Regions from separate parts of the Streptomyces sp. NPDC050988 genome, predicted to be linked through region 2. Evidence: riboswitches for the same ligand, from Rfam matches in the RefSeq annotation. Region 2 holds a riboswitch; the other holds the start of a gene.

Region 1 (7,241 bases), on a different contig from region 2:
CAGGCCTTCTTCAAGGCCTACTGCTCCTTGGGGCGCTTTCGGGACGGCGCGGCGTTCAAGCCATGGCTGCTCTCGATCGTCGCCAATGAGACGAGGAACACAGTGCGGACGGCGGTGCGCCAGCGGACGCTGGCCGGCCGTGAGGCCGCCCTCGTGGAGGCCGAGCCACTGATACCGGAATCGGCGGATCCGGCTGCCGCGGCCCTGGAGGTCGAGCGCCGGACGGCCCTGCTCACCGCCCTGGAAGGACTGGGCGAGGACCACCGCCTGGTCGTCACCTATCGCTATCTGCTGGAGATGGACGAGTCGGAGACCGCCCAGGCCCTGGGCTGGCCGCGGGGGACGGTGAAATCCCGGCTCAACCGCGCCCTGCGGAAGCTCGGCAGACTCCTTCCGGAGTTCGAGCCGCGGGAGGGGGAGGGTTCGGGGGCTTTGGGAGACGCGGGAGATACGGAGGGCCCGGGCGGCCCGAGAGGTCGGAAGGCGCGGGGAGGAGGTGATGAGCGTGAGTGATTCGGAGGAGCCGTACGAGGCGGAGGGTATGGGGTCGTCCGGTGACCGGGGCCGTGGTGAGGGCCGGCATGAGGACGGGCGCGGGCACGGGCCTGGACCTGGGCAGGGGGACGGGCAGAGGAACGGGCACGGGCAGGGTGCTTCTCGGTTGCCCGAGGAGTTGCGGGCGCTCGGGCGGTCGCTGGACCGGCCCGGGGCCGCGGGCGGTGAGTCGATGGTCGAGCGGGTGCTGGAGCAGATACTCGCCGAGCATGTACCGGTCCCCGTGGCGGAACCCCCGGGCCTCGCGGAGCGGCTGAGGGCGGTGCGCCGCTGGGCCCGGGCGCGTCGGCGTGCGCTGGCCGCGGGGCTGTGCGGCCTGCTGACGGTCCTCGTGCTCACGCCTCCGGTGCGCGCCGCGGTCGTCGAGTGGTTCGACTTCGGTGGCGTCGAGGTGCGGTACGACCCGTCGGCGACGCCTTCGCACGGGGCCGAGGTGCCCGGCTGCCGCGGCCCGTCCCTCACTCTCGCCGAGGCCGAGCGGCGAGCGGGCTTCGCACCCCTCACACCCCCTGCCCTGGGGACCCCGGAAGCCGTGACGGTGACCCGCGAGCCGAAGGGGCGGTTCCTGATCACCCTGTGCTGGCGCGAGCAGGGGCGCACGGTCCGGCTGGACCAGTATCCGGCGGTGCTGAGTCCCGGCTTCATCAAGTTCGTGCGGGAGCAGCCGGAGTATGTGCCGCTGGGCAAGGACGCGGTCTTCGTCAAGCGTACGGCGCTGTGGTTCCCCGACCCTCATCTCCTGCGCCTCTGGCTGATGGACGGGGACGGGGAGTTCACCCACTCCACGCGGACCGCTGGACCCACGCTGCTGTGGGTGCACGGGGACGACACGACGCTCCGGCTGGAGGGTGTGGCGTCGAAGGCGCGGGCGGTGGGGATCGCGAAGTCGCTGGACTAGCGGGCCTGTTGGCGAGGGCGGGGCGGGGCGATGTGGGGCGGAGCGATGTGGGGCGGGGCTCGGCCGGGGCTTGGGGTGGGGCTCGGCCGGGGCCCGGCCGGGGCTGGGCGGCGTGGCGCGGGCTTCTCGAAATTTTGGTCGGTGTCGAGTGGGAACCCCGGCGGGTCGAGCGGTGTACCAGAAGTGACACGCGGGTGCGGGCGGACCGCACCGGGGCCGATTGGGGGGTGTCGGGATGCGCAGGGTTCATGCACGGGTGACGGGGAGCCGGGGTTGGGCGGCGGTCTCGGGCTGGGCGATGGCGCTCGGCCTGGTGGTGCTGTGCGCGCCCACGGCGACGGCCGGCGGTCCGACGAGCGTGCTGGTGGTCTCGCCGGAGAGCGGCCAGAGCACGGCGCTCTACAACTCGAAGGAGGAGTACGGGGAGTTGGAGCGCCTCCTCGGGCAGCCGGGCACCGGCACCCGCGAGGAGCCGCCGGGGCTGGGCGTGGGCAGCGGTCGGCAGATCAATGTCACCTGGATGCTCCATGACGTCTCGCCCTGGCGGGTCGACCGTGTCTATCCGGAGACACCGAGCACCAAGGATGTCTGGATACACACGGCGGCCAACGTTCCGAAGTCCATGAACGGCCACTGGCACAAGGCCGAGCAACCGGCGGCGGTGCGCGCGCTGTTGAAGAAGCTCGGCGTAATGGGTGAATCGTCGTCCGGCGCGGGGGCCATCTATCCGGCGCCCTGGGAGACGGCGGAGGGCGCCGCCGCCGGGCCCGCACCCGAGTCCGGGTCCGGGTCCACTGAGCAGTCCGGCGCGGCTGCGGCCACTGCGGCGGCGGGCGACGACACCGACTGGTGGTGGGCGATACCTGGGCTGGTGACGGGGGCCGTGCTGGCCCTGGGGCTGCGGCCGTTCGTCGGGCGGCTGCCGGGAGTGCGGCAGTTGGGCCGCCGGCGGGTTCGGGTGCGGGAGGCGGGGCCTCGGCAGGAGCTGAGGGATGTCTGAGGGGGGCTTCTGCGAAGGGGGCTGAGAACGGCGTCTGAGAGGGACCTCCGGGTGGGGTGTCTGAGGGGGGCCTGTCGGAGGAGGGGCCTTGTGAGGAGGGGGAGTTGTGAGGAGGAGGAGTTGTGTTGGGCGGGTTGGAAGGAGCTATTCGGTCCGGAGCGCACGGCGGCCGGTGCGGCCGATCCCGCGGGCAGCTGGGGTGGGCGACAGCCGGACTCGCCGCGGGCCTCGCCCTCGGCTCCGGCGGCACCCTGCTGATACGCCGCGCGGCGGCCGGGCGTGAGCCTGGGCCGCCGCGGGAGTCACGACAGGAGTTGATCGACTTGTGAGTCGGCCTACGAATCCGCTGGTTCGGCTTGTGGGGCGGTTCCGGCCGAGACCGGATGTCAGTTCTCGGTCTCGGTGCCCGCGCCCTCGCTCGCACCATTGCCCGCGGCCTCGGCCGAGGTCTCGGCCGAAGTCTCAGCCGAGGTCGATCTCCGGGTAGAGGGGGAAGCCGGTCAGGAGGTCGGTCGCCCGGTGGGAGATCTCGTCGGCGATCTTCGGGTCCAGGACGTGCTGGGCCTTGGAAGGGGCGCCCTTGGCGGTGGTGCCGGGCTCCGTGGTGGCGAGGACGCGGTCGATGAGGCCGGCGATCTCGTCCATCTCGGTGGCGCCGAGGCCACGTGTGGTCAGCGCGGGGGTGCCGATGCGGATGCCGGAGGTGTACCAGGCGCCGTTCGGGTCGGCGGGGATGGCGTTGCGGTTGGTGACGATGCCCGAGTCGAGCAGGGCCGACTCGGCCTGGCGGCCGGTGAGGCCGTAGGAGGAGGCGACGTCGATGAGGTTGAGGTGGTTGTCGGTGCCGCCGGTGACCAGCGTGGCGCCGCGTCGCATCAGGCCCTCGGCGAGAGCGCGGGCGTTGTCGACGACGGCCTGGGCGTAGTCGCGGAACTCGGGGCGGCGGGCCTCGGCGAGTGCGACCGCCTTGGCGGCCATGACGTGCGGAAGGGGGCCGCCGAGGACCATCGGGCAGCCGCGGTCGACCTGGTCGGCGAGGGAGGAGTCGCACAGGACCATGCCGCCGCGCGGGCCGCGCAGCGACTTGTGGGTGGTCGTGGTGACGATCTGGGCGTGCGGCACCGGGTCGAAGTCGCCGGTGAGGACCTTGCCGGCGACGAGACCGGCGAAGTGCGCCATGTCGACCATGAGCGTGGCGCCGACCTCGTCGGCGATCTCCCGCATGATCCGGAAGTTCACGAGACGGGGGTAGGCGGAGTAGCCGGCAACGATGATCAGGGGCTTGAACTCACGGGCGGAGGTGCGCAGGGCCTCGTAGTCGATGAGGCCGGTGGCGGGGTCGGTGCCGTAGGAGCGCTGGTCGAACATCTTGCCGGAGATGTTCGGGCGGAAGCCGTGGGTGAGGTGGCCGCCGGCGTCCAGGGACATGCCGAGCATGCGCTGGTTGCCGAAGGCCTGGCGCAGTTCGGCCCAGTCGGCATCGGAGAGGTCGTTGACGTTGCGGACGCCGGCCTTCTGAAGGGCGGGGGTCTCGACGCGGGCGGCGAGGACGGCCCAGAAGGCGACGAGGTTGGCGTCGATGCCGGAGTGCGGCTGGGCGTAGGCATGCTCGGCGCCGAAGAGTTCGCGGGCGTGCTCGGCGGCGAGGGCCTCGACGGTGTCCACGTTGCGGCAGCCGGCGTAGAAGCGGCGGCCGACGGTGCCTTCGGCGTACTTGTCGCTGAACCAGTTGCCCATGGCCAGCAGGGTGGCCGGGGAGGCGTAGTTCTCGGAGGCGATCAGCTTGAGCATCTCGCGCTGGTCGGCGACTTCCTGCCCGATGGCGTCGGCGACGCGGGGCTCGACGGCGCGGATCACTTCGAGGGCGCTGCGGAAGGCGGTGGATTCGTTGGAAAGGGGCTCTGGCATGACGGCCTCCGGACGTGGGCGTTCGGCGTTCACGGTTCGGCCCAGGCGCACGGCACACAGTTCATGGGCCGCTCCCCGATGGTCGGTCCCATCCCAGCGCGCCAGTCACGGCCCGTGGGTGAGCCTACCGGGCGCGCCCGGAAGAGATGTTCCGCCGTCCACCATGCGAGCGACGATAGGAAAGGGGCCACACGCACTCGGACGGCCGGAAGGGAGCCGGGCCGGGACCCGGGAACAGCGGCGGGAAAAGAAGCAGGTCACGAGCCTCGTGCGGCCGGAAACGGAGACCCCGTGAGCACCACCGATGAACTGATCGCCTCGGCCGAAGCGCACAGCGCGCCCACCTACCACCCGCTTCCGGTCGTCGTGGCGACGGCGGACGGGGCCTGGATGACGGATGTCGAGGGGCGCCGTTATCTGGATCTGCTGGCCGGGTATTCGGCGCTGAATTTCGGGCACGGCAACAGACGGTTGATCGAGGCGGCGAAGGCGCAGCTGGAGCGGGTGACGCTGACGTCGCGGGCATTCCATCATGACCGGTTCGCCGAGTTCTGCGCGCGGCTGGCCGAGTTGTGCGGCATGGAGATGGTGCTGCCGATGAACACGGGCGCGGAGGCGGTCGAGTCGGCCGTGAAGACCGCCCGGAAGTGGGGGTACCGCGTCAAGGGCGTGCCTGAGGGGATGGCGAAGGTCGTCGTGGCGGGCAACAACTTCCACGGGCGTACGACGACGATCATCAGCTTCTCCACGGATTCCGAGGCCCGGGCGGACTTCGGTCCGTACACGCCGGGCTTCGAGATCGTGCCGTACGGGGATCTGACGGCGATGCGCGCTGCGGTCACGGAGAACACGGTGGCCGTGCTGCTGGAGCCCATTCAGGGCGAGGCGGGGGTGCTGGTGCCGCCGGCCGGCTATCTCGCGGGCGTACGGGAGCTGACGCGGGAGCGGAACGTGCTGTTCGTGGCGGACGAGATCCAGTCGGGCCTCGGGCGGACGGGGCGGACCTTCGCGTGTGAGCACGAGGGGGTCGTGCCGGACATGTACGTGCTGGGCAAGGCGCTCGGGGGCGGGGTCGTGCCGGTGTCGGCGGTGGTGTCGTCGCGCGAGGTGCTCGGGGTGTTCCGGCCGGGTGAGCACGGGTCGACGTTCGGCGGGAATCCGCTGGCCTGTGCGGTGGCGCTGGAGGTGATCGCGATGCTGCGGTCGGGCGAGTACCAGCGGCGGGCCACCGAGCTGGGCGAGCATCTGCACCGGGAGCTGGGGCAGTTGGCCGGTTCGGGCCGGATCACTCAGGTGCGGGGGCGCGGGCTCTGGGCGGGGATCGACATCGACCCGGCGTACGGCACGGGGCGGGAGATCTCCGAGAAGCTGATGGACCGGGGTGTGCTGGTCAAGGACACCCATGGGTCCACGGTCCGGATCGCGCCGCCGCTGGTGATCAGTAAGGAGGACCTGGACTGGGGGCTCGCTCAGCTGCGGGGCGTATTGGGTGTGTGACCAGCGTCTTTGGCATCTCCGGCCTCGCCGGACCGAGGGCGTCCGGCCCGGTGTCGTGGAGGTGGGTCACAGGATCACGTGCGGCAGGAAGCGGGCGTACTCGTCCGTGATCAGGCCGGAGGATTCGCGGATGCCGAGGCCTGCCGACTCGTTCTCGACGACCCAGGCTCCGAGGACGACGCGGTTGCCGTCGAAGGAAGGGAGGGGTGCCAACTCCTGGTAGCAGCAGGGCTCTTCGCGGACGACGGGAGCGGAGCCCGGTTCGTGGACCGTGACGCCGGCGCCCTCGCGGCCGAGCAGGGGCTTGGCCACGTATCCGCGGGTGGTGGCCAGTTCGCGGGGGCCGTCGAGGAAGGCGGGGAGGAGGTTGGGGTGGTCCGGGTACAGCTCCCAGAGGATCGCGAGGAGGGCCTTGTTGCTGAGCAGCATCTTCCAGGCCGGCTCGATCCACATCGTGGTCCCCGTGCCGCCGCCGTTGTCGAGGGTGGCGAGGACGTGCGGGGCGAAGCGGTCGGTGGTGAGCCACTCCCACGGATAGAGCTTGAAGCAGCTGCGGATGAAGCGGAGTTGCTTGTCGACGAAGCGGCCGGAGAGGCGGTCCCAGCCGATCTCCTCCATGGCGATCCAGGAGGTGTCGAGGCCGGCCTGTTCCGCGGTCTCCTTGAGATAGGCGACGGTCATCAGGTCCTCGCCGAGTTCGTCGGCGGCGGAGTGCGCGAAGTAGAGGGGGCTGCCCGGCGGGAGGAGGGCGGACTGTTTCTTCCAGGCGTCGACGAGGCGTTCGTGGAGGGAGTTCCACTGGTCGGCGCCGGGGAAGCGTTCCTCCATCCAGAACCACTGGGGGCTGGCGGCCTCGACGAGTGAGGTCGGGGTGTCGGCGTTGTACTCCAGGAGCTTCGCCGGGCCGGTGCCGTCGTGGCGGAGGTCGAAACGGCCGTACAGGGACGGGAGTTCGGAGCGTCGGTGCCAGGCCTCGGCGACCGCCTCGGTCACCCGCGGGTCGGTGATGCCGAGGTCGGTGAAGCGGTTCTCGGTGACGATGTGTTCGGCCGCGGCCAGGCACATCATGTGGAGTTCCTCGACGACCTCCTCCAGGGCCTCGACCTCGGGGAGGGAGAAGACGTAGTAGGCGGACTCGTCCCAGTACGGGCGCAGGGAGTCGTCCGGGTGGCGCGTGAGGGGGTAGATGAGGCCCTGTTCCTCGACGGTCTGCTGCCAGCCGGGGCGGGGGGTCGTGGTGCGGCGTTCCATGACGGCGGTCCGGTTCCTCGGAGTTGCTGGGTTCTCCCGACTTCCCCGGGGTCAGCCGCCGCCGCTGCCCGAGCCGGAGCAGCCGAAGCCGTCCCGGTCCACGGCCTCGCTGCGGCTGAAGGTGCCGTAGTC
Region 2 (7,241 bases):
GTCCACAAGGAGGTCCATCATGGGCACTGCGGCAAGCCCCGGCTTCGACACCGAAGCCCTTCGCCGGGGCATCGAAGGCCAGAACGCGTCGGCGCTCCTGTCGCTGTACGCGGACGACGCGGAGCTGCGCGTCGTCGACCGCAACACCCAGCCCAGCCACCCCAAGGTCATGCACGGCCGCGAGCAGATCAGCGAGATGCTCGAGGACGTCTACAGCCGCGACATGACACACAAGTTGGAACAGTGCGTGATCCAGGGCGACCATGTCGCCTTCACCGAGTCCTGTCAGTACGCGGACGGCACCAGGGTGCTCGCGAACTCGATGATGTCGCTGCGCGACGGCAAGATCGTCGACCAGACGGTGCTGCAGGCATGGGACGAAGAACCGTAAGGGGTATGCCGAGGGTCCGGGTCACGACCCGTCTGACCTGGACCTTTTCGGCTCAGACCCGGCCGGGGCGGCCTCTGCGGCCTCGACCAGCTTCCGGAGCAGGTCGGCGAGTGTCCGCTTCTCTCTTTCTGACAGCACTGAGAGCAGCGCGTTCTCGCCATGTTCTTCGGAGGCCGCGTGCTGCTCGAAGGCGTCGTATCCCGCCGGGGTGAGCCGTACGTGGACCCGGCGGCGGTCCGCCGCGTCGTGCGTACGCGTGATCAGGCCGGCGTCCTCCAGCGGACCGAGCCGTGCCGACAGCGCGCCCCGGGTCAGACCGAGCAGATCGGCGAGCCGTGACGGGCTCGTCTCGTACGGCGGGCCGAGCCTGCGCAGGGTGAGCAGCACCTTGAACTGCCAGTGCCTGAGCCCGTCGGAGTCCAAAGTGTCCCGGCGGGCCTGCGCCGCGTGCCGCGCCAGGATCGCGAGCCGCGCGAAGATCGCCTCCTTGACCGGGTCCATCCAGCCGAGCTCCTTCGACCAGAGCGCGACGTGCCGGTCGACCGAGTCGCCCACCTCTTTTCCTCCCGACGTCCTGACAACCGCCCGATAGTTTTCTTGTGGATAGTTTTTCCGATTACTACCTTCCTCGCCATGACGAAGACGAGTACGACCCAAGCCGTCCTTCCGGTGGACGAGGTCGTCGCCGCGGCGCGTGAACTCGCCCGGGCCGGACGATGGCAGCGTGCCTCGGCTCTCCTCGACGCGGCCGCGACGGCCGATCCGCACGGCCGGGCGGCCCTCGCTCTGGCCGGGGCGGAGGTCGCTCTCGAACACGACTGGTTCGGCGGTACGGACACCGCGGCCACCCGGATCGCCGCCGCGGACAAGGCACTGGCCGAACCGACCGCGCCGGTCGGCCTCTGGGACCTGGACTTCGTACGGCTGCGGCACACGTACGTCCGGCTGCTCCTCGGTGACGGCACGTTCCGGTTCGGGCCCGCGGGCAAGGATCCCGCCGAGCTGGCGGAGCTGCGGCAGCGTGCGCGGGAGCTGTGCGAGCGGGCGGAGGACGATGTGCGCCGGGGGTGGGCGCGGATGTACCTCGGGCTGGTCGTCGACAACCTCTTCGCCGAGCGTGAGGCGGCGCCCGCGCACTACGAACTCGCCCTGAGCGCCGGGGAGTCGGGCGACGACCTCCTCGCCCGTGAGGCGCTGCGGCATCTCGGCGACCACGACCACGACGACCTGGACCACGCGCGGGCACGCGAGCGCTGGACCCGGGCGACCGCTCTCGGCGCCCGGGCGGGTAACGTCCCCGGCACCCTCTCCCAGCAAATGCTCTTGGCCGTGCTGGCCCGCGACCGCGGCGACGAGGCGGGAGCCGCGGCCCTCGCGACCGAGGTGGCGCGCTGGGCGGCGGCCATCGGTGCCGTACGCATCGAGGCGCAGGCGAACGGGTTCCTGGCAGGCGTGGACCCGACGGCCGGGCCCGAGGAGGACGCCTGAACCTCGGTTGAGACAGGACCGGCCGATTGCGCTGCGGACATCGCGCCCCCGTAAGGGGCGCGGGGAACTGCGCGACCAGCCACCGACCGCCCGCAGACGACAACCGCACCCCAGCGGAGCGTACTGTTGGGGCAGGCCGTGACTGGCGCTGAGGTGGAGTACCACCGGGGAGCGGCCCGACGCACACGTCTTCGCCGCGCGCCTGGGCATCATCTACGACGCTCAGGAGTGGCTCATGTCCCAGGCCCAGCTCATGGACGGCACCGGTCCCGCCCGTCGGATCGTCGAGGAGACGGCGAAGCGGGCGGCCGACCTCACCGAACGCACCGGGGTGGCGCCCTGTCTGGCGACCGTGCTGGTGGGTGAGGACCCCGCCTCCGTCACGTACGTACGCATGAAGCAGAACCGTTCCCGCAAGGCGGGTATCGAATCGCGGCACGTGGCTCTGCCAGCCGGGACCACGACGGACGAGCTGATCGGCACGCTCACCGAGTTGTCCGCCGACCCGACCGTGCACGGCATCCTCTTGCAGCACCCGATGGGTCATCACATCGACGAGCGCGCGGCGTTCGAGGCGATCGCTCCGGAGAAGGACATCGACGGGGTCACGCTGGCATCCTTCTCGGCGATGAGCTTCGGTCTGCCGGGCTTCGCGTCGTGCACGCCCGGCGGGATCATGCGGCTTCTGGACGAGTACGACGTCGATCCGGCCGGCAAGCGGGCCGTCGTGGTCGGTCGCAGCGCGATCCTCGGCAAGCCGGTGGGCATGCTGCTGCTCGGCCGCGACGCCACGGTGACGTACTGCCACTCGCGCACGGCCGACCTGTCGTCGGTCGTGCGGGAGGCGGACATCGTGGTGGCCGCGGTGGGACGGCCGCGGCTGATTCGCGGCGAGGACGTCAAGCCCGGCGCCGTCGTCGTCGACGCCGGCTACAACCCCGGCAACATCGGCGACGTCGACTTCGACAGCGCACGGGAGCGGGCCTCGCTGATCACTCCCGTACCGGGCGGGGTCGGTCCGATGACGATCGCCACGCTGCTGGCCCAGACCGTCGAGGCGGCCACCCGGCAGACCGGCGCCTGATCAGCGCATCCACGCGCGATAGTCCATGACGTCGCCCGCCTCGAGTCCGTACTCGGGGTCGGCGGCCGTGGCGGTGCTCTCCAGGCCGAGGACGGCACCGGTGACCGGATCCATGATCAGCATCCGGCGGGACCCGGCGTCGTCGTACACGTACGCCTGACCACTCCGGCCCAGGCGATCGGTCACCTGGCCGACGGGCCGCAGTCCGTCGGCGTCCGCGAGGACTTGGGCGAGTGCCGCGTCCTCACGGGTGCCGAGGGTCCAGGTGTCGAGCAACATCCCTGTGGCGTCCAGCAGTTCGCTCGTGGTCAGGGGGGTGTCGGTGTGCTGCGCGTCCTGCAGATAGGCGCGCAGCCGCTCGGCGTCGTGCGGGGGCGGCGACTCGGGCGGGGCGTCGCTCCAGCTCGGCGGGAAGGTCTGCTCGCTGATGACGTGTCCGTCGTCGACGAGGCCCGGATCGCCGTCCGCGTCGGACAGGACCGGCCGGCCCGGATGACGCGGGTCGGTCGCGACGACCAGTTCCGTGTGGCTGTCGTCCGCGTTCCAGCGCACGATCCGCTCCACGGGGAGCGTGATCGGAGGCTTGTCCTCCGACATGCCCATGCTCCACGACTGCACATGTGTGCCCTTGCGCAGACCGGACGAACCGTCCGCCGCGGCCATGCCGGCACTCTCGGCCAGCCGGTCCAGCGGTACGGGGGTGGAGTCGGCCCGGACGACCAGCGGGCGCGGCGCGGCCACCGCGGGGGCGGTGCTCGGGCCCGCGAGGAGGAGCGCGAGGGAGGTCACGGCGACGGCCGCGGTCGTCGCGAGGGCCCACACGAGACGCGTACGGCGGGGACGAGGGCCGCGCAGCAGCCGGCCGAGGCTGCTGCGGCCGGACAGGAAACGGCCCGGCCCCGGGCGCTCGTCGGTCGCCGGTCCCATGAGCTGGTTGAGGCGGCGCTCGGCCTCGTGGCCCAGCGGTCCGTCGCCGAAGCGGGGGCCGCCGGACGGCACCGGGTTGGCGCGGCGCAGCAGTTCGAGTTCGTCAGCCATGGCGCTGCTCCTTCGGGGTGTCGCGGCGAGGCGTCGTGGGACCGACGGCCACGGCGGGCCGCATGCTGTCGATCTCGGCTCTGAGCCGGCGGCGGGCGCGGTGCAGCCGCATCGCCGCCGCCCTGCTGCCGCAGCCGAGGGCCACGGCGACCTCGTCGATGCCGAGTTCCTCCCAGGTGCTGAGCCGCAGAACCTCCTGATCGGCGGGGGCAAGGCGGGCCAGCGCGTCGTGCACCCAGGCGCCGGGCCGCTCCGAGTCGGGGCTGTCCACGATCTGCCGGCCGTGCGCGGTCTCGTCGTGACCGAGCTTGTCGACCAGTCGCCGCCGTCGCCCGTAGCCGCGTACCGCGTTGGACAGGCAGTTGCGTGCCACGCCGTACAGCCAGGGAAGGGGAGAGTCGGGCAGGTCGGACCGGCGGCGCCAGGCGACGGTGAAGACCTCCGCCACCACTTCCTCGACTTCGCTCGTCCGGCCGTCCAGTCGCCGCGCAACGTACCGGCTGACCGCCCAGTAGTGCTCGCGATAGGCAGCGGCGAAGGTCTCGTCGTTGCTCATGTTCCGTAGGTGTCCGGCAGTCCCTCGATCGTCACAGCTGTACGCGGTGATCCTTGTCGCTCCGCCTCAGTGTGACGCCGGGACGCGCCTCGGACACAGGCGGGGTATGGAGAGCAACACTGTCACCGCGGCGCTCGCGCCCCCGCGTGCGGGCCGCCGCCCGGGCCTCGCCGCCGTCCGCCGGCTGACCACCACCGACCACAAGACGATCGGTACGTTGTACCTGGTCACGTCGTTCGCGTTCTTCTGCATCGGTGGCGTGATGGCGCTGTTCATGCGCGCCGAGCTGGCCCGTCCGGGCACGCAGATCATGTCGAACGAGCAGTTCAACCAGGCGTTCACGATGCACGGCACGATCATGCTGCTGATGTTCGCGACGCCGCTGTTCGCCGGTTTCACCAACTGGATCATGCCGCTGCAGATCGGCGCGCCCGACGTGGCGTTCCCCCGGCTGAACATGTTCGCCTACTGGCTGTACCTGTTCGGCTCGCTGATCGCGGTCGGCGGGTTCCTCACCCCGCAGGGTGCGGCCGACTTCGGCTGGTTCGCCTACAGCCCGCTGTCGGACGCGGTCCGTTCGCCGGGCATCGGCGCCGACATGTGGATCATGGGTCTGGCGTTCTCCGGTTTCGGCACCATCCTGGGTGCGGTCAACTTCATCACCACCATCATCTGCATGCGCGCGCCGGGCATGACCATGTTCCGCATGCCGATCTTCGTGTGGAACGTGCTGCTCACCGCGGTCCTCGTGCTGCTCGCCTTCCCCGTGCTGGCCGCCGCGCTGTTCGCGCTGGAGGCGGATCGGAAATTCGGCGCACACATCTTCGATGCCGCGAACGGTGGTGCCCTGTTGTGGCAGCACCTGTTCTGGTTCTTCGGGCATCCAGAGGTGTACATCATCGCGCTGCCGTTCTTCGGCATCATCAGCGAGGTCATCCCGGTCTTCTCCCGCAAGCCGATGTTCGGCTACATGGGCCTGATCGGCGCGACCATCGCGATTGCCGGTCTGTCGGTGACGGTGTGGGCGCACCACATGTACGTCACCGGCGGTGTGCTGCTGCCGTTCTTCTCCTTCATGACGTTCCTCATCGCCGTGCCGACCGGCGTGAAGTTCTTCAACTGGATCGGCACGATGTGGAAGGGGTCCTTGTCGTTCGAGACCCCGATGCTGTGGGCCACCGGCTTCCTGATCACCTTCACCTTCGGTGGTCTGACCGGTGTCATCCTGGCCTCGCCGCCGATGGACTTCCATGTCTCGGACTCCTACTTCGTGGTGGCGCACTTCCACTACGTGGTGTTCGGCACGGTGGTGTTCGCGATGTTCTCCGGCTTCCACTTCTGGTGGCCGAAGTTCACCGGCAAGATGCTCGACGAACGCCTCGGCAAGATCACCTTCTGGACGCTGTTCATCGGCTTCCACGGCACCTTCCTCGTCCAGCACTGGCTGGGCACGAACGGAATGCAGCGCCGGATCCCCGACTATCTGGCCGTGGAAGGGCTGACACCCCTCAACACGGTGTCCAGCATCTTCTCCTTCGTCCTCGGGCTGTCCCTGCTGCCGTTCTTCTACAACGTGTGGAAGACCGCCAAGTACGGCAAGAAGGTCGAGGTCGACGACCCGTGGGGTTACGGCCGTTCGCTGGAGTGGGCGACGTCCTGCCCGCCGCCGCGGCACAACTTCCTCGTCCTGCCGCGGATCCGTTCCGAGTCCCCGGCGTTCGACCTGCACCACCCCGAAATCGGCGCCGTGGCCGGGCAGTTGCCTGCGCCGGAGAGGGTTCTGCGGTGACGGCGATGGACGAACGACCGGTCGACGCGCGGGCGTTGATCGACGAGCTGGAGGGCCATCTCCTGATCGAGGCCACCCGGGGTGAAGGGCGGGCCGAAGCAGGCCGCTTCAGCCGGCAGTTCGGGTGGCTCACCGACAGTCAGCGGGCCGAGGTCGAGGAGCGGTTCACGGAGCAGTACGTGTCATTTGCGCGGGTTTCCTGGCGGCGGACGGTTCGGCGGGGTGATGAACTGCGGGGAGAGTACGAGGAGGCGTATCGGACACTAAGTCAACGGCTGCTTGCGGTGTGGCTGTTCGGGATGGCGTGCCTGACCGCGGTGGCCGTGCTGGCCGTTTCCTGTGTCTGACCTGGTCCTGGCGAACAACCTATGGACCTCGGCAGTTCATGGCGGCTCATCAGCCCAACCGGCAAGCCATGTTGGCCGTTGGGGTATCTGGGCGAGGCTCGGACGACCACCGTCCACGCCGAAGCAGTGGCCAAGAAGTCAGTGGGCTGGAAGACCGAAGCGATCCAGGTCCCGGTCACCGCCCAGGAGAAGGGCGAGGCGATCCATGAACTGGCGCGCGATGACGAGGCGGTGGCGGCGCAGGTGGCCACCGACTTCCTGCGCCGGCCGGAGGAGGCGTTCAAGGCCATGCGCGATGCCGAGGCCCGGGAGAACGTGAACGAGGCCCAGTTCGAGCAGGCCGGCCTCGACGACGACCAGTTCGACGAGGAGTACGAGGAAGCCTTCGCCGAAGAGGGCGAGCCCTTCGACGACCCGGCCCACATCGTCCACAGCTGGCGGAAGTCGATGGAGTTCAACGACCTGATAGCCGTCTGCCAGGGGTTCATCGCCGGGGCCGCGCGGCTGGTCCCGAGGCTGCGCGGGCACGAGTTCACCGACACCCAGAC

The links. A riboswitch is a leader RNA that binds a small molecule or an ion and turns the genes downstream of it on or off. The one in region 2 is predicted to bind ZMP and ZTP.
Region 1: linked by a shared signal. The riboswitch ahead of ACIBEI_RS40200 (glycine hydroxymethyltransferase) and the one ahead of ACIBEI_RS01045 (bifunctional 5,10-methylenetetrahydrofolate dehydrogenase/5,10-methenyltetrahydrofolate cyclohydrolase) in region 2 are both predicted to bind ZMP and ZTP.

The regions. Positions count from the first base shown of each region.
Region 1 covers NZ_JBITFQ010000031.1:37,948-45,188, forward strand. Annotated here, with positions in the region: gene ACIBEI_RS40185 (RNA polymerase sigma factor) at 1-513, shown strand, start outside; gene ACIBEI_RS40190 (hypothetical protein) at 662-1,453, shown strand; gene ACIBEI_RS40195 (hypothetical protein) at 1,689-2,453, shown strand; gene ACIBEI_RS40200 (glycine hydroxymethyltransferase) at 2,916-4,361, opposite strand; ZMP/ZTP riboswitch at 4,394-4,480, opposite strand; gene rocD (ornithine--oxo-acid transaminase) at 4,653-5,858, shown strand; gene ACIBEI_RS40210 (glutathionylspermidine synthase family protein) at 5,925-7,109, opposite strand; gene ACIBEI_RS40215 (hypothetical protein) at 7,161-7,241, opposite strand, start outside.
Region 2 covers NZ_JBITFQ010000001.1:231,808-239,048, forward strand. Annotated here, with positions in the region: gene ACIBEI_RS01030 (nuclear transport factor 2 family protein) at 20-391, shown strand; gene ACIBEI_RS01035 (MarR family winged helix-turn-helix transcriptional regulator) at 413-946, opposite strand; gene ACIBEI_RS01040 (hypothetical protein) at 1,025-1,879, shown strand; ZMP/ZTP riboswitch at 2,008-2,094, shown strand; gene ACIBEI_RS01045 (bifunctional 5,10-methylenetetrahydrofolate dehydrogenase/5,10-methenyltetrahydrofolate cyclohydrolase) at 2,115-2,963, shown strand; gene ACIBEI_RS01050 (CU044_5270 family protein) at 2,964-4,001, opposite strand; gene ACIBEI_RS01055 (RNA polymerase sigma factor) at 3,994-4,557, opposite strand; gene ctaD (cytochrome c oxidase subunit I) at 4,664-6,346, shown strand; gene ACIBEI_RS01065 (hypothetical protein) at 6,352-6,693, shown strand; gene ACIBEI_RS01070 (DUF6192 family protein) at 6,820-7,241, shown strand, end outside.